DNA from 3 places in the Rhizobium sp. USDA 3886 genome. Region 3 is predicted to be linked to each of the others. Evidence: predicted binding sites of a transcription regulator. Region 3 holds the regulator's gene; each other region holds the start of a gene.
What was found. Region 3 encodes LexA, which represses DNA repair genes until DNA is damaged. Its sites were predicted from a motif close to TGTTCNNNNTGTGTTCNG; they were not measured.

Region 1 (5,705 bases), 2.4 Mb from region 3:
TGAGAAATGCTGCCGCAACAAGGATAGCGACAGCGGAATTTAAGACAATCGGGGTCATAAGGCATTCCTTTCATACCCGGCATACTGTTGCCGTGTTCATGAGGGGAATATGAGCCCGTTTTCCGCAACGCAGTAGAGTTGGATTTCGGGACCGATCGTCAACATACCGTTGACGATGCGCATAAACAAAAACGGACGCCGAAGCGCCCGTTTTTCATACAAAAACGGCGATGTTTAGTAACGGCGTGGGCAGCGTGCTTCGTAGCGGCGGCCGTAGCGATCGCGATAGACGCAGTAGCCGCGGCGCTCTACCGACTGGCCGATCAGGGCGCCAGCGAGACCGCCAGCAACGGCGCCGATTGCAGCGCCACCCCAGCTGTCGGAGACAGCGCCGCCAATGATTGCGCCGGTACCGGCGCCAATTGCCGTTCCCTTTTCCGTCGGCGTGCAGGAGGCAAGCGTGCCTACGAAGGCGGCAACAATTGCAATTTTTTTCATCATGAACTTCACTCCCTATTTTACCAAGCCGCTATATCCGGCCCATTAGGACAAGAATAATAATGATGATGAGGACTAGCCCTAAACCGCCGGAAGGTCCATAGCCCCAACCACGGCTATATCCCCAATTCGGTAGGGCACCAATCAAAAGCAAAATAAGGATAATGAGAAGTATCGTTCCGAGCATGTTCCGGTTCCTTCAACTCATCGTGAGTCCGATTGGACAATAAACACGCATCCGCGATTTTTGTTCCCGGCTAAACTCCGCACTGTGCGAAGGGCGCTGGTTTCTGCTTGAACCGGGCGATCAAGAGACCAAAAAATTCTTAATGGGCGTCGATCAGAAGTGCCGCGCGGCCAGAATCTCGCAATCGATCTATGGTTAAAATTGTATTCATGTACAACATGTTGCGGTGAACGAACCGGGAAAATCCCGATGTCGCTGATTCGTCGGCGATTCGTTCCGTCTTTGGTCGAAGTGTTAATAGAGCCGGGCGTAGGCGTTAATCAAATATGAGTCCGGCTTCCGAAACAGGCATCAGAGTTGCCTCCGCGATTCGCCGCCGAGTCGTTCCGAATTCGACGGAAGCATTCTTTCCCGGCAGTTTTCCAACCGTTTCTGGGCGATATTCTCTGTTCGGTAAGAAATGTTAACCGAGTGGCGCTCCAGCTCTTGCCGCGTCCGATGCCGATTCAGCATCTAGTAGGAAAAATCGATTCAAAACCAATACTTAGCCGTGAACAAAAGCTGAATCACCGCGAGTCACCGATTCGTCGCTGATTCGTTCTCACGCTGTTCCGAATCTTAAAACAACCATTTAGCGACATTTTTTGAATCGAGTTTGCAGCTCATTTTGAAGCCCGGCTCTTGCGTTTGGCCGGATGGCTGTCCATGTGTTGTCTGCTTCGGGAACGGAGCGCACTTGACCTCAAGGCTCCCCGCCTCACTTGCACGGACAATGACACTGACATCGCAGCCGATGATATTGAGCGGGCGCGGCGTGACCGCGGTGCTCGGGCCGACCAATACAGGCAAGACCCATTACGCCATCGAGCGCATGGTAGCGCACGGCACCGGCGTAATCGGCCTGCCACTGCGTCTGCTGGCACGTGAGGTCTATACGCGCGTTGTCGAAAAGGTGGGAGTGCAGAACGTTGCGCTTGTGACCGGCGAGGAGAAGATCTCACCGGCGAATGCGCGCTTTTCCGTTTGCACGGTCGAAGCCATGCCGCGCGAAACAAAGGCCGCATTTGTCGCGATCGACGAGGTTCAGCTTGCAGGCGACCTCGAGCGCGGCCACGTCTTCACCGACCGTATTCTGCATCTGCGCGGCCGCGACGAAACGCTGCTTCTGGGGGCCGACACGATGCGGCCGATCCTCCAGCAACTCCTGCCTGGCATCACGGTCGTCGAAAGGCCGCGGCTTTCGCAACTTTTCTACTCGGGCCAAAAGAAGATCACCCGTCTTCCGCAACGGTCGGTTATCGTCGCCTTTTCGGCAGATGAGGTCTACGCCATTGCAGAGCTGATCCGCCGTCAGCGCGGGGGTGCCGCGGTCGTTCTCGGCGCTCTCAGCCCCCGCACCCGAAATTCTCAAGTCGCGCTCTACCAGGCCGGCGATGTCGAATATCTCGTCGCAACCGATGCGATCGGCATGGGCCTCAATCTCGATGTTGATCACGTAGCTTTCGCGCAGGACCGCAAGTTCGACGGGTATCAGTTCCGTAATCTCAATCCTGCCGAACTCGCTCAGGTCGCGGGACGTGCTGGCCGTCATGTCCGTGACGGCACATTCGGAGTGACGGGCCAGGTGCATCCGTTCGACGAGGAATTGGCGGAGCGGATCGAAGCCCACGAATTCGATAGTGTCAAAGTTTTGCAGTGGCGGACGAAGGAGCTTGATTTCTCCTCAATACAATCATTGCGGGCGAGCCTCGAAACTCCTCCGACCGCCCAAGGTTTAACGCGAGCCCTGCCGGCCGTTGACCAGCAAGCGCTCGAACATCTGGCGCGCTATCGGGAAATTATTGATCTGGCTACAAATCCGCAGCGCGTGGAGAAGCTTTGGGAAATTTGCGCACTGCCTGACTACCGGCGTATCGCGCCGGCACAGCATGCCGACCTGATCTCGACGCTCTTTTCCGATCTTGTGCGCCATGGCACGGTGAACGAGCAGTTTCTCGCAGAGCAGGTGCATCGAGCTGATCGGACGGATGGCGAAATTGACACGCTTTCGGCGCGAATCGCGCAGATAAGAACGTGGACTTATGTGTCGAATCGACCCGATTGGCTTGCCGATCCGACACACTGGCAGGAAAAGACGCGGGAAATCGAGGATCGATTGTCCGATGCGTTACATGAAAGGTTGACGAAACGCTTTGTTGATCGCAGGACATCTGTGCTCATGAAGCGCCTGAGAGAGAATGCGATGCTGGAAGCAGAAATCAGTGTGAATGGCGATGTCTTTGTTGAAGGACATCATGTGGGGCAATTGTCCGGATTCCGGTTCACTCCCCTTTCGGGTGCGGACGGACCGGACGGCAAGGCGATCCAGACCGCATCGCAAAAGGCGCTTGCCCTGGAATTCGAGGCGCGCGCCGCGCGCCTCCATGCTGCAGGCAACAGCGATCTAGCGATCAGCGCCGACGGCCTTATCCGCTGGCTCGGCGATCCGGTTGCGCGCCTTGCGGGCAGCGAGCACATCATGCGTCCTCGCGTCATCCTGCTTGCCGACGAACAACTGACGGGCAATGCGCGCGATCACGTTGCAGCCCGCGTCGAGCGCTTCGTCAATCACCACATCAGCACGATCCTGAAGCCGCTCGATGATCTTTCGCGTGCCGAAGACCTGCAAGGCTTGGCCAAGGGCCTTGCCTTCCAGCTCGTCGAAAATCTCGGCGTACTCTTTCGCCGCGACGTGACGGAAGAGGTGAAGTCGCTGGATCAGGACGCGCGTGCTTCCATGCGCCGTTATGGTGTTCGCTTCGGCGCCTACCACATTTTCGTGCCCGCGCTTTTGAAGCCGGCTCCGGCTGAACTTATCACGCTGCTCTGGGCCTTGAAAAATGACGGCCTCGAAAAACCGGGCTATGGCGACCTCATTCCGGTGCTGGCTGCCGGCCGCACGTCCGTCGTGACCGACCCGGGCTTCGAGCGCATGTTCTATAAGCTTGCCGGCTTCCGTTTTCTCGGCAAACGTGCCGTTCGCATCGATATTCTCGAGCGGCTTGCGGATATCATCCGTCCATTGCTGCAGTGGAGGCCGGGTCAGGTGAATCGGCCGGAAGGAGCTTATGATGGCCGCCGCTTCACGACGACCACCGCGATGCTTTCGATTCTCGGCGCGACGCTGGAGGATATGGAAGAGATTCTCAAGGGCCTCGGTTATCGCGCCGATGCCGTGACGGCCGAGGAGGCGGCAGCTCATCTTGCTGCTCAAGACACTTCTGCCGCCCCGGCAGCGGAGATCCCTGCGGAAGAGGCCGCCGAGAAGGCAGATCATGACGATGCCGACAGCACATCGGAAGAAGCTGCTTCCGATGGGCCGGCTACAGAAGACAAGCCTGCTGTCGAGGCCGCGACTGCCGACTCATCCGCGGCTGAACCTGCGGAAGCCGTGGAGCCTGTCGAACAGAAACCTGTCCTTCTGTGGCGTCTTGGCGGGCGCAACGACAACCATCGCCAAGGACGCGGTCAAGGCGAACGCCGCAGCGGTGACCGTCAGCAGCATGGCACCCGCCGTCACGGCGGGGGCGAAGGCGCAGAAGGCAATCGTGGCGAAGGCCGTGACGGCAAACGCCAGGAACGGGACCGCGACGGCAGCAAGCCGCACCAGGGCCGTGGCGATCGCAACGAGAAGCGGGGTGATCGTCAGGATCGCGGCGACCGCAAGGATCGCAACAACAATCGCAACGGCCCACAGCCGCTGCGCTTCGAGGCAAAGCCGCCGCGCAAGGAAAAGCCGATCGATCCGGATTCTCCTTTCGCAAAGCTCGCTGCCTTGAAGGAGCAGATGAAGAAGTAGCCAATGAGCGGGGAGACACAGCCAGGGAGCGGTTCGCGGCAGCGCATCGACAAGTGGCTGTTCTTCACGCGCATGGTGAAATCACGCTCTCTGGCGCAAAGCCACATCCAATCAGGCCGCGTTCGTATCAACGGCGAGCGCGTACAGCAACCCAGCCAGATCGTAAAGGCAGGCGACCGTGTCGAGTTGGCACTCGAGCGCCGGGATGTGGTTCTGATCGTGAAGGCACCAGGCGAGAGGCGCGGGCCTTTCGAGGAAGCAAAACTGCTTTACGAAGATCTGACGCCGCCGCAGGGTGAGACAAAACGTCTCACGTCCTATGAGCAAGCCATCCGTGCGGCCGGCAGCGGCCGGCCGACGAAAAAGGAGCGGCGTGCAACCGATCGGCTATTGCCCGACGAGGATTAGAAAACTCTATCAGCCAGAGCCTGCTTGGCAGATCGTTTATTCTTGAAATCCGGCCACAAAGCCGATACGTCACAGTCAACTTGCCGGACAGTGTGCTTGCCTCCCAAGCCTGTCCACGCTGTCCTCCGGCCAGGGGAAAGGCGCGACGTTCCAGGTTGCCCGGCCCCGCTTTCGTGAAAATCCTGGAGTTCTTCATGACCTATGTCGTGACCGACAATTGCATTCGCTGCAAATATACCGATTGTGTGGAAGTCTGCCCCGTCGATTGTTTCTATGAAGGCGAAAATTTTCTCGTCATTCACCCGGATGAGTGCATCGACTGCGGTGTCTGCGAACCCGAATGTCCCGCCGAGGCCATCAAGCCGGACACCGAACCGGGGCTCGACAAGTGGCTCAAGATTAATGCGGAATATGCCAGCATCTGGCCCAACATCACGATCAAGAAAGAACCGATGGCGGAGGCCAAGGAAATGGACGGTGAGGCCGGCAAATTCGAGAGGTACTTCTCCGAAAAGCCCGGCTCCGGCGATTGATGGCTTTTTGCCCAGCATGGTCGTGAAATCGGGATCGGAGCCGGGCGTAAACGTTTATATGATGCTCTGTTCATATAGGTGCCATGTGTTGCCCGCATGACTCACATTAAGCAAATTATTGATTTCCTCATATTTTTATGATAGTTTTCGGAAACTGATCCATTTGAGGCACGAAGCGTGCCGAAGCCATCACGAAAGCAAGAGAAATCCGTACGCGGTTCCCCGTGAGATATCAACACCT
Region 2 (5,705 bases), 2.3 Mb from region 3:
TGCGCTCTCGTCGAGTTTCGGCCATGCCGATATGGAACTGGTGCAGGCTCTCCGGCCGGATGCGGTGCTTTTACCGAAGGTGGACGAACCGCAGGACGTCATGGCGGTGAGCGACCTTCTTGCCGACGCCGATGCGCCGGAGACCTTGCGTATCTGGGCGATGATCGAGACGCCGCGCGGCATCCTGAACGCTGCCGCAATCGCAGAAGCCGGCCGCACTTTGGGCTCGAGGCTCGATTGCTTCGTTATCGGACTGAACGATTTGCGCAAGGAGACCGGCGTTCTGCCGCAACCGGGCCGAACCTATCTCGTACCGTGGCTGATGCAGGTCATACTCGCCGTGCGGGCCTATGGTCTCGATGCGATCGACAGCGTTTTTAATGATTTCAAGGAAATGGATGCTTTCGAGGCCGAATGCGCGCATGGCCGAGCCATGGGCTTCGATGGCAAGATGCTGATCCATCCGGCGCAGATCGAGGCTGCCAACCGGCACTTCGCTCCCGACGCGGCTGCCATCGGGGAGGCGGAAGAAATCATTGCGGCTTTCGCCGATCCTTCGGCCGAAGGTCTCAACGTCATCAATGTAAACGGCCGGATGATCGAGCGGCTGCATCTTGTCCAGGCGGAAAGCCTGGTCCATAAAGCCCGCCTGATTGCCGAACGCCAGACTGCTGAACGAAAGCCTTTATCATGAAGCTCTACCGCCTTCTGACCGGCCAGGACGACGCCGCGTTCTGTCATCGCGTAACCGATGCGCTCAACAAGGGCTGGTCGCTTCACGGTGCGCCGTCGCTGACCTTCAACGCTCAGACCGGCCAGGTGATTGCCGGCCAGGCGATCGTCAAAGAGGTCGAAGGCAAGGATTATCATCCGGAAATGAAACTCTCCGAACAATAGCTCAGCGGTCGACAGCTTCCTCGACGCTGGCTTCAATCCGCTCCATGTCGTCATCGCTCAGGCCGAAATGGTGACCGATCTCATGGATGAGGACGTGGGTGATGATGTCTCCAAGCGTTTCTTCGTTTTCCGCCCAATAATCCAGAATGGGACGTCGGTAGAGGCGGATACGATTGGGCATCTCGCCGGTCTCGAGCGTGAAACGCTCGGAAATGCCCCTGCCTTCGAAGAGGCCAAGCAGATCGAACGGCGTTTCCAGCGCCATGTCCTCGAAGACGTCATCGTCCGGAAAATCTTCGATTTCGATGGTCAGATTGTCGGTGAGCGACCGGAACTCATCCGGCAAATGGCTATAGGCTTCCATCGCCAGGGACTCGAATGTGCTGAGCGTTGGAGCATGGCGGTCCCGCCAATCCTCGCTCTGGTTTATGCGGGCCATGAAAAATCCCTTCCTTTGGCGCCCATATAGAACCTTTGTGGAGGATTTTCGAGTGTGGAATCAAAGGCAGGAATAAATTCACAAGAATTGGCTGTTGACTCTTTTAGCAAGCTCTGGAATCCATAAGAACATAACAGGAACAATCTGACTTTGGAGTGAACGTCATGGCGCAGACGGCCGTGGCGCGCGAGCAGCTTTTTGCGCTCCGCGAAACCATTGCGAAACTTGAAGGCAAGCCTGCGCCGGCGCTTGCGGCGGCGGCGCAGGAGGCTTTTGCGACTGGTGACGATACCTATTCGAAATCCGCAAAAACGCCCCTGCGCCTGTCTTTCGGCATTCCAATTCTCGACGAGGCACTCGAAGGCGGTCTGCCGCTTAACGGCATTACCGAAGTTCGGTCTCTGATGCTGAGGGAGGCAGGCGGCGCCAGCGGTTTCGTGCTGGCGCTTGCGGCTTTGCTGCAGCGACAGGAGACGGCGGATGGCATGCCGGTTCTCTGGATCGGAGACAGGATATGCACGATGGAAGCAGGGCTTCCCTATGCTGTCGGCCTCAAGGATTTCGGATTGGAGCCGGAACGCTTTCTCATTGCTTCGCCACACAAGTTGGAAGAGGCGCTATGGCTTGCCGAGGCGGCTGTCGAAAGCGGCATTTTCCCCGCCACGATCCTGGAGGTGCGCGGTAATCCCGCTCATTTCGGCCTGACGGAAAGCCGGCGATTGAGCTTGCGGGCAAAGGCTTCCGGCCGTCCGCTTTTTCTGTTGCGGCAGGGCGGCGGGGAGGAGGCGAGCAGCGCCTTGTTCCGGCTCCTTGCCGAACCCGCGCCGGTCAGTGCACGGCCTCTGCCGGATGGTTCGATGTTAGGCGGCAGCCTCGGCAATCCGGTTTTTCGTCTCATCCTGGAGAAGAGCCGCAACCCGGCTCCCCTCTCCTTTCTTCTGGAATGGAATCCTTATGACCGCCGGTTTTTCCCCGTTAACCAACCAGAGCACACTCGCTTTCCAGGCGACCAATCAGCGCATTCTGTCGCTCAGCTTTCCTCATCTTCCAACCGACAGAATCGCCCGCAAGAGGTGGGGGCTGTCCTGGCGTTCGGCCGGACGCCCTGACGTGCCGCCGATCGTCTGTTCTGGACGGTTCAACAATGCCATGCGCCTGACGGCACTCGATGAGGTAGCGGAACGGATTAAACTGAAGAAAAACCAAGGGGTAGCTGAAGCGCGCGCCATATTCCCCCTTCTGGATGTCATCGAGGAAGATCCGGCCGCCGATCGCCGGCTTCTCGAAGGCATCGCTGATTGGTGCGACCGTTATACGCCGCTGGTGGCGTTCGACGGCAAGGACGGCCTGTTTCTGGATATTACAGGCTGCGCCCATCTCTTTGGCGGCGAAAGGGCTATGCTCAAGGATATCCTTTCCCGGCTCTTCCATATGGGGCTCGATGTTTGCGGCGCGATCTCTTCGTCGCCGGGCCTCTCCTGGGCCGTTTCCCGCTTCGGGAGTGGTGGCGTCATCGAAGCCGATGAGATGGAACATGTGCTGGCGCCGCTGCCGGTCGCGGCCCTTCGGCTGGAGGAAGAGACTGTCGAGGCACTGAAGAAGCTCGGGCTCAAATATATCGGCGACCTCCTGTGTGCCCCCCGCGCACCGTTGGCCCGCCGTTTCGGCGCGCAACTCCTGCATAGGCTCGATCAGGCGCTGGTAGCGGAAGAGGAGGCGGTTTCCCCGCGGCGGCCCGTTGCCAGTCTTTCCGCGGAACGACGCCTCATCGAGCCGATTGGTACGGAAGAAGATATCCTCGCCGTCACCGGCCAGATTGCCGCATCACTGAAAGCATCGCTTGAGGCACGCGGGGCCGGCGGCCGCGCGTTCGAACTCGTGCTGTTTCGCGTCGACGGCAGGGTCTTCAGGATTCCCGTCGGGGCCTCACAGCCTCTCAGGGATCCGAAGCAGATCGCTTCGCTGTTCTGCGAGCGTCTGCAGGCAATCCACGACGATCTCGATGCCGGCTACGGCTTTGAAATCCTGCGGCTGAATGTGCTGCGCCATGATCCATTCGATGCGGCACAGGGGGATTTCGAAGGCGGCCGACAGAACGAGATGTCGCTTGCGACTTTCATCGACCGAGTCTCGGCCCGCCTCGGCACGGATTGCCTACAGAGATTTCAACTGCGCGAGAGCCACGTGCCGGAACGGGCGGTGACTGCAATTCCCGCCATGGAAGGCCTTCCGGCACGCCGGAAGGCGGAGGAGGGAAATTCCTTTCCTTCACGGAGCGAGCGTCCCCTGCGGCTTTTTGCCAGGCCGGAGCGAATGGAGGCCCTGCTTGCCGAGGTGCCGGACGGCCCGCCGCAAGTCTTCCGCTGGCGGCGCATGCAGCATCGCGTGGCAACAAGCGAGGGACCGGAGCGGCTTGCCATGGAATGGTGGATCGATGGCGCGGATGCCGAGGCGCGCGATTATTTCCGCATCGAGGATGATGCCGGTCACCGTTTCTGGATCTATCGCGAAGGTTTTTACGGGCATGCACTTCCTCCACGCTGGTTCATGCATGGGATTTTCGCATGAGCACGGTGCCTGCATTTTTCGAGATCGGTGCAAGAACGAATTTTTCGTTTCTCGAAGGAGCCTCCAGCCCCGAGGAGATGGTCGTGCAGGCGGCTTGCCTGAAGCTCGGCGGACTCGGGATTGCGGACAAGAATTCAGTTGCCGGCGTCGTGCGGGCGCATGCGCAGGCGGAGGAGATCAGGAAAAAATTCGAAAGGAAGGAAGCCGGCCTTCTGGAAGGGGACGAGAAGAAGAGGAACATTCCCGATCCGATCCGCATCCAGCCAGGTGCACGTCTCGTCTTTTCGGATGGAACCCCAGATGTTCTTGCCTATCCACGGAACAGGCAGGGATGGGCGCATCTTTGCCGCCTGCTGAGCGTCGGGAACCTGAAGGACGAAGCGGAGAAGGGGACCTGCATTCTCACGGAGACGGAATTCATGGAATGGGGAGACGAGATGGTGCTCGCTCTCGTTCCCGACCGGTCCGTCCTGGACGACGCTGCCGGACGGAAGGCGCTGGAAGACCGTCTGGAGCGGTTCCGGAAGCGATTCCGCAAAGCATTCCACATAGCGCTGGTGCCGGCCTATGACGGCCGCGACAGGCAGGCCTTCGCAGTGCTTGCCATGCTCGCGGCGCGCAACCGCATTCCGCTGATCGCGACCAATCAGCCCCTTTACCATCATCCTGAGCGCCGCGCCCTCTCCGATATCGTGATCGCGATCCGGGAGCATGTGCCGATTGCCGAAGCCGGTTTCCTCCTGGCGCCGAATGCCGAGCGCTATCTCAAGGGAGCACGCGAAATGTTCCGTCTCTTCAGGGACTATCCCGATGCGATCGAAAATACGCGCACGTTCTTCGCCAGCCTCACCTTCTCGCTCAGCGAGTTGGAGCACAATTATCCGCCTGAAAACGATCCCGGCGAGACACCTTACGAAACGCTCGAACGGTTGACGCGCGCGGGAGCGCAAAAACGCTATCCGGAGGGTATCCCCGAAAAGATCGCGGCGCAGATCGACTATGAACTCAACCTCATCCGCGAGAAGAAATACGCGTCCTATTTCCTGACCGTTCACAAGATCATCCAGCATGCCCGTTGTGAGCTGAAGATTCTTTGCCAGGGTCGAGGCTCGGCTGCGAATTCGGTCATCTGCTACTGCCTCGAAATAACGGAAGTCGATCCGGCCAAGAGCACGCTTCTCTTCGACCGGTTTATCTCGATGGACCGGGACGAGCCGCCGGACATCGACGTCGATTTCGAGCATGACAGGCGCGAGGAGGTCATCCAGTTCATCTATAAAAGATACGGCATCGAGCATGCCGGGCTAACGGCGGGAGTGACTACGTATCGCACGCGCTCGGCTGGCCGCGAAGTCGCCAAGGCCTTTGGGCTTTCGGAAGATGTTCAGTCGGCGATCAGCAGTCTCGTCTGGGGCTGGTCGGAGGACAGTCTGTCGGAGCGCGACGCAAAGGCGGGCGGCCTCGACATTGGCGATCCGGTGACGAAGAACGTTCTCAGATATGCGTCCGAGCTTCTCGGGTTTCCGCGCCACCTCACCCAGCATGTCGGCGGATTTGTCATCACCCGGGACCGGCTCGACGAAGTCGTACCCATCATGAAGACGGCGATGCCGGATCGCTACATGATCGAGTGGGACAAGGACGACCTCGACAACGTCAAGATCCTCAAGGTGGACGTCCTGGCGCTCGGCATGCTGACCTGCCTGCGGAAGGCCTTTTCGCTCCTTCAGCTTCATTACGACGTGAAGAAGACCCTTGCCGATCTAGGTAACAAGGAGCACGGGGAGGAAGGCGAGCCCGT
Region 3 (5,705 bases):
CCGGCTGGCGCTTTCCACCCATCGCAGAAATGGGGTTGCTGCAAGGATCCTTAAGGCTCGCGACAAAGTCAAAAAAACAGCCGCAAAAGCCGGCGTTCTCGACCGGCTTTTGCGGCTGTTGATATTCCGCACTCTGGTCAAGAACTGGATCCTTGACCGGGTTTCCTTTCGGGAGGAAGCGGCCTAACGCTTCGAAACCGGAACGTAGTCGCGCGGCGGCTCGCCGACATAGAGCTGGCGCGGACGGCCGATGCGCTGCTGCGGATCTTCGATCATCTCGTTCCACTGGGCTATCCAGCCGACGGTGCGTGCCAGCGCGAAGAGTACGGTGAACATCGTCGTGGGGAAGCCGAGTGCCTTCAGCGTGATGCCGGAATAGAAGTCGATGTTCGGATAGAGCTTCTTTTCGATGAAGTATTCGTCGGTTAGCGCGATGCGTTCCAGCTCCATCGCGACTTCGAGAAGCGGGTCGTCCCTGTGACCGAGTTCGGCGAGAACCTCATGCGTCGTCTTCTGCATGATCTTGGCGCGCGGATCGTAGTTCTTATAGACGCGGTGACCGAAGCCCATTAGGCGGAACGGATCGTTCTTGTCCTTGGCGCGGGCGATATATTCCGGAATGCGGTCGACCGTGCCGATTTCCGAAAGCATGTTGAGGGCCGCTTCGTTTGCACCGCCATGAGCCGGACCCCAGAGGCAGGCAATGCCGGCTGCGATGCAGGCGAACGGATTGGCGCCCGAGGAGCCGGCGAGACGGACCGTCGAGGTCGATGCGTTCTGCTCGTGGTCGGCATGCAGGATGAAGATACGGTCCATGGCGCGTGAAAGGACCGGGTTCACGACATATTCTTCGCAAGGAACGGCGAAGCACATGCGCAAAAAGTTCGAGGCGTAGTCGAGATCGTTCTTCGGGTAAACGAAGGGCTGGCCGATATAGTACTTGTAGGCCATGGCCGCGATCGTCGGCATCTTGGCGATCATGCGCAGGCTTGCAACCATGCGCTGATGTGGATCGGTGATGTCCGTCGAGTCGTGGTAGAAGGCAGACAGAGCGCCGACGCAGCCGCACATGACGGCCATCGGATGCGCGTCGCGGCGGAAGCCGGTGAAGAAGCGCGACATTTGCTCGTGCACCATGGTGTGATGCGTGACGCGGAAGTCAAAGTCCTTCTTCTGCGCGGCCGTCGGCAGTTCACCGTAAAGCAGCAGATAGCAGACTTCCAGGAAGTCGCCGTGCTCGGCAAGCTGTTCGATCGGGTAGCCGCGATGCAGCAGAACGCCTTCATCGCCGTCGATATATGTGATCTTCGATTCACAGGAAGCGGTCGAGGTGAAACCAGGATCGTAGGTGAAGGAACCGGTGTTTTTGTACAGTGCACCAATATCGATGACATCCGGACCGATCGTTCCGCTTTTCACGGAAAGATTGGCGGTTTTGTCGCCGATTTTGATTGTTGCGCTTTGATCCGTCATGCTGATCCTCCAAACTGGCGGCGGCGCCATAAAAGCGCCATAGGGTTAAGCGTCCTCTCCGATAGCTATATGATCACGGCGCCAATGCCAAGTTACCGTGGCGCCATTTTGTGCATCGCAGTATCAACTTTTAGACACTCCTGCGATGCCGGAGGCGCATAACGGAAGCCAATGATTTAATTCGGCTTTTGGCAATCCAATTTTTTTGGCTTTTTTCAATCGATTATTGTTACTGAAACGCCCGTTGGGCTGCATTCGGGGTTGTATTAAGAGGTGCCGCCGGGCTGGGTGCATGCCGGAGTTGAAAACGAGCACGCTGCGCATTTCCGCGTCAGCAGATGTCGTGGACGGGCAGTTCCGCATGCCCCTGCCTTGCGCTTTTGGAAAGCGGGAGGAAGCCTCCGGCATATGCAAAGCTCTCGCCCGCGAATAACCGCCGTTCGCAACGTGGCGCTTTCAGCGCTTCTCATCATCATCGTCTCGCCGCCCTCCGAGGATCATGGGGCCGAGCTTCCAGATGTCCTTTACCGCGACGCTGGCGCTGGTCCCCGGATACGCGCTATGGAAGGAGCGGCCGATGCGCGAAGCCCGTTTGCAAAACTTCGGGCGCTTCAGCTGCTGATTTCGGTCTCGGGCTTTTTCGGCGGCATCCTGCGGCTTTTCGACGGCATTGTTCTCGATCGAGCATATTCACCGGCTGACGGCTTATGTCCTGCGGGCCAATCCCGCAGCCATGCCGATCATCTCCTTCATCATCATGCCTGCTGGATTGATTGCCATGCTGCTGATGCCCTTCGGGCTCGACGCGCTGCAATGGAGGGTGGTCGGTTTCGGGCTCGATCTGGTGATCGCGACCGCAAAGACAGTATCCTCGTGGGTGGCGACATCGGCGTGGGCGGGCTGCCGGGCTGGTACTTTCCGGTAGCAGTCACCGGCTTCCCGCTGCTTACGCTGCTGCGCACGAAGCTCCGGCATATTGGCACCGCGATCATGTCAGTCTCGACGCTTTTGGTCGCCCTGATGTCGGGCGTAACCGCACCGGATGTTGTGATCGCAGAGGACGGCAGCCTCGTTGCCATCGTCAACAGAGCCTCGCTCGCGTCGGACGGCGAGCGTCGCCGGATTTCATTTTCGATCAGTGGAAAGGGCGCTGGCTATCGATGACAATCTGCGGCCCCGATTCATCGATGCCGGTTCAGCGCCGATCCACTCGGCAAAAGCCAGCGAGAGAACGGAGCTCTCCCCGGAGCAGCAGGAGAAGGCGAGAAATGCGATGCGGAACACTGCCGCGGCTAGCCATTTGTCCTGCGTCAAGAAAGCATGGTGTACGGGAACGGCTCGAAAATGGCTCCGTGCTGACGGTGCTCGATAATGCCGCCTATCTTGGTCCAGCTTGCCATACCGTGGACATCGGCGTTGCGCCGGTCAGCTGCGCTCTGCCGATCCGGCGCGATGCCCTTCACGGGCGAAACCTTGCGGAAAACCGGCGCTATTGAATTGCGCTTCGGAAGCGGAGCAGCACAAATCACAACCGCCTTCGAGAAACTCGATCGCCCCTGGAGCCGCCACCGCGCCTATGATTGGCGCAGCGGTACCTTTGCCCGGCGATGGGCCGCCGGTTAGTGATAACGGCGGATGAGGCCGACGAGTTTGCCCTGAACCTTGACACGATCTGGTCCGAAGATGCGGGTTTCGTAGGCCGGGTTTGCGGCCTCGAGCGCAATCGAAGCACCCTTGCGACGGAACCGTTTCAGCGTCGCTTCCTCGTCGTCGACCAGGGCCACGACGATATCGCCGGGGTTTGCGGTACTGGTGTTGCGGATGATGACCGTGTCGCCGTCGAAGATACCAGCCTCGATCATCGAATCGCCCTTGACCTCGAGCGCGTAGTGCTCGCCGGAGCCGAGCATGTCGGCTGGAACGTTGATGTCGTGCGTGTTGTTCTGGATCGCCGAGATCGGAACGCCTGCCGCGATCCGGCCCATGACGGGAACCGAAACGGAGCTGTTATTGCCTTCGTTCGCCGGCTTCGGCGGGACGGCCGTAGGCTGCAGCTTGCCGAGGCTGCCCTCGATGACGCTCGGCGAAAAGCCGCGGCGGGGCTGAATGCTCGGGCTATAGGCTTCCGGAAGCCGGATCACCTCAAGCGCGCGAGCCCGATTCGGTAGGCGGCGAATGAAACCGCGCTCTTCCAGTGCGGTGATCAGCCGATGGATACCGGATTTGGACGCGAGATCCAGCGCATCCTTCATTTCGTCAAAGGACGGCGGCACGCCGGATTCTTTCATGCGCTCATGAATGAAGAGGAGAAGCTCCTGTTGTTTGCGCGTCAGCATCGAAGTTTAACCCCAGTTTCGTGAAACAAAGCCAGAACAGACACTATATGTTCCATATGTGTTCCGCAAGTACCTAAATTTTCGTAAAATTTCCCCTCAACTGCGTTCGTTTTCGAAACTTTTTGTTTGCCGGATAGGGCGCCCGGCTTGCAAAGCCAAGATACCCGGCACACATCTTTCGGCACAGGAAATGGAGACGTGACGCCATGCTGCATCCGCTGGATCATCTTGTTCTGCCTGTCACCAACATCGATCTCGCGCGGGAGCGGCTGGGACGATTGGGGTTCACGGTTGCCGACGAGGGCCGTCATCCTTTCGGCACGGTGAATGCCTGCGTTTTCTTCTCCGACAAGACCTATCTCGAGCCGCTTGGCGTTGCGAGCGCGAAGGAATGTGAAGAGGCAGTGCGGCACGGAAACGTCTTTGTGGCACGCGACCAAGCCTTTCGCTTCCGCTGCGGCAATGACGGATTCTCTGCGGCCGTGTTCGCCACGGAAGACGCGGACGCCGATCATGCGCACTTCGTGCGGGCGAGAAAGAGCGGCGGCGGCATGCTGGAGTTTTCGCGCCTGATCAAGATGCCGGACGGGTCGCAATCGACGGGGACTTTCAAGCTTGCCTTTGCCGCCGATCTTCGGGTGCCGGATTTCTTCCTCTTCGCCTGCCAGCGCATCAACGCCTTTCCGGCCGATCGCAGCGCGCTGGAAAAGCATGCGAATGGCGCAACCGGTATCTCGGAGATCGTGCTAAGCGCGCCGGAGCCTGAAGCTTTCGGCTCGTTTCTTCAGTTGGGCGCGTCTACGACGGGAATCGAGCGGACGCCGTTCGGCGTGGCGATCGCGTCAGCGAATACCAGGATTAGCCTGCTGTCGCCGGAAGGGATGGAGGCTTATTTCGATTCGCTGCCGTTAACCGCAGATAAGGGGCTTAGAGGCAGCGCTATCGTTTTCCGCACCACCGATCTTGCCGTGACAGAAGCGCTTTTGGCTGATAACGGGATGACCTATACACGCAAGAACAACAGAGTCCTGGTGAAGCCGGCGCCCGGCCAGGGTGCGATCTTCGCCTTCGAGGAGACCCAATGAGCAATACGAATTCCGAAGTCGCAGTCGGCGAAGGTGCCGGCCGCGTCGTCTTTTCCAACAGCGGCAGGCTGTCACTGATTGCCGGCCCCTGCCAGATGGAGAGCCGCGAGCATGCGTTCATGGTGGCCGGCGTTTTGAGCGAGCTGTGCAAAATGCTCGGCATCGGCCTGGTTTACAAGTCGTCCTTCGACAAGGCGAACCGGACCTCGCTGTCCGCTCAGCGCGGCATCGGCCTTGAGAAGGCGCTGGAAGTCTTTGCCGACCTCAAGAAGGAATTCGGTTTTCCGGTGCTGACGGACATTCATACGGAAGAGCAGTGCGCTGCCGTCGCGCCGGTCGTCGACATCCTGCAGATCCCGGCCTTCCTCAGCCGCCAGACGGACCTCCTCGTTGCCGCCGCCAAGACGGGCCGGGCGATCAATGTGAAGAAGGGCCAGTTCCTGGCACCCTGGGATATGAAGAACGTCCTCGGCAAGCTGAATGCCACCGGCAATCCGAACATCCTGCTTTGCGAGCGCGGGGCCTCCTTCGGCTACAACACGCTGGTCTCGGACATGCGCTCGCTGCCGATCATGGCGGCCATGGGCGCCCCTGTCGTTTTCGATGCGACCCATTCGGTGCAGCAACCCGGCGGGCAGGGCGGCTCGACCGGCGGGCAGAGGGAGTTCGTCGAGACGCTGGCACGCGCGGCCGTCGCCGTCGGCGTGGCAGGCGTCTTCATCGAGACGCATGAGGATCCCGATCACGCACCGTCCGACGGCCCGAACATGGTCCATCTGAAGGACATGCCCCGGCTGCTCGAAAAGCTGCT

Region 1: the regulator LexA is predicted to act here: its motif matches at 1,282-1,299, upstream of ACZ9BX_RS16565 (helicase-related protein).
Region 2: the regulator LexA is predicted to act here: its motif matches at 1,461-1,478, upstream of ACZ9BX_RS16055 (ImuA family protein).

Annotation. Positions count from the first base shown of each region.
Region 1 covers NZ_JBWCDC010000001.1:3,263,991-3,269,695, forward strand. The annotation lists gene ACZ9BX_RS16555 (YMGG-like glycine zipper-containing protein) at 235-501, opposite strand; gene ACZ9BX_RS16560 (DUF3309 family protein) at 530-685, opposite strand; gene ACZ9BX_RS16565 (helicase-related protein) at 1,458-4,523, shown strand; gene ACZ9BX_RS16570 (RNA-binding S4 domain-containing protein) at 4,527-4,931, shown strand; gene fdxA (ferredoxin FdxA) at 5,126-5,464, shown strand.
Region 2 covers NZ_JBWCDC010000001.1:3,149,679-3,155,383, forward strand. The annotation lists gene ACZ9BX_RS16040 (HpcH/HpaI aldolase/citrate lyase family protein) at 1-694, shown strand, start outside; gene ACZ9BX_RS16045 (DUF1737 domain-containing protein) at 691-897, shown strand; gene ACZ9BX_RS16050 (metallopeptidase family protein) at 899-1,336, opposite strand; gene ACZ9BX_RS16055 (ImuA family protein) at 1,501-2,445, shown strand; gene ACZ9BX_RS16060 (Y-family DNA polymerase) at 2,447-3,904, shown strand; gene ACZ9BX_RS16065 (error-prone DNA polymerase) at 3,901-5,705, shown strand, end outside.
Region 3 covers NZ_JBWCDC010000001.1:847,158-852,862, forward strand. The annotation lists gene gltA (citrate synthase) at 184-1,473, opposite strand; partial or broken gene ACZ9BX_RS04400 (ComEC/Rec2 family competence protein) at 1,894-3,112, shown strand; gene lexA (transcriptional repressor LexA) at 3,093-3,809, opposite strand; gene ACZ9BX_RS04410 (VOC family protein) at 4,016-4,894, shown strand; gene kdsA (3-deoxy-8-phosphooctulonate synthase) at 4,891-5,705, shown strand, end outside.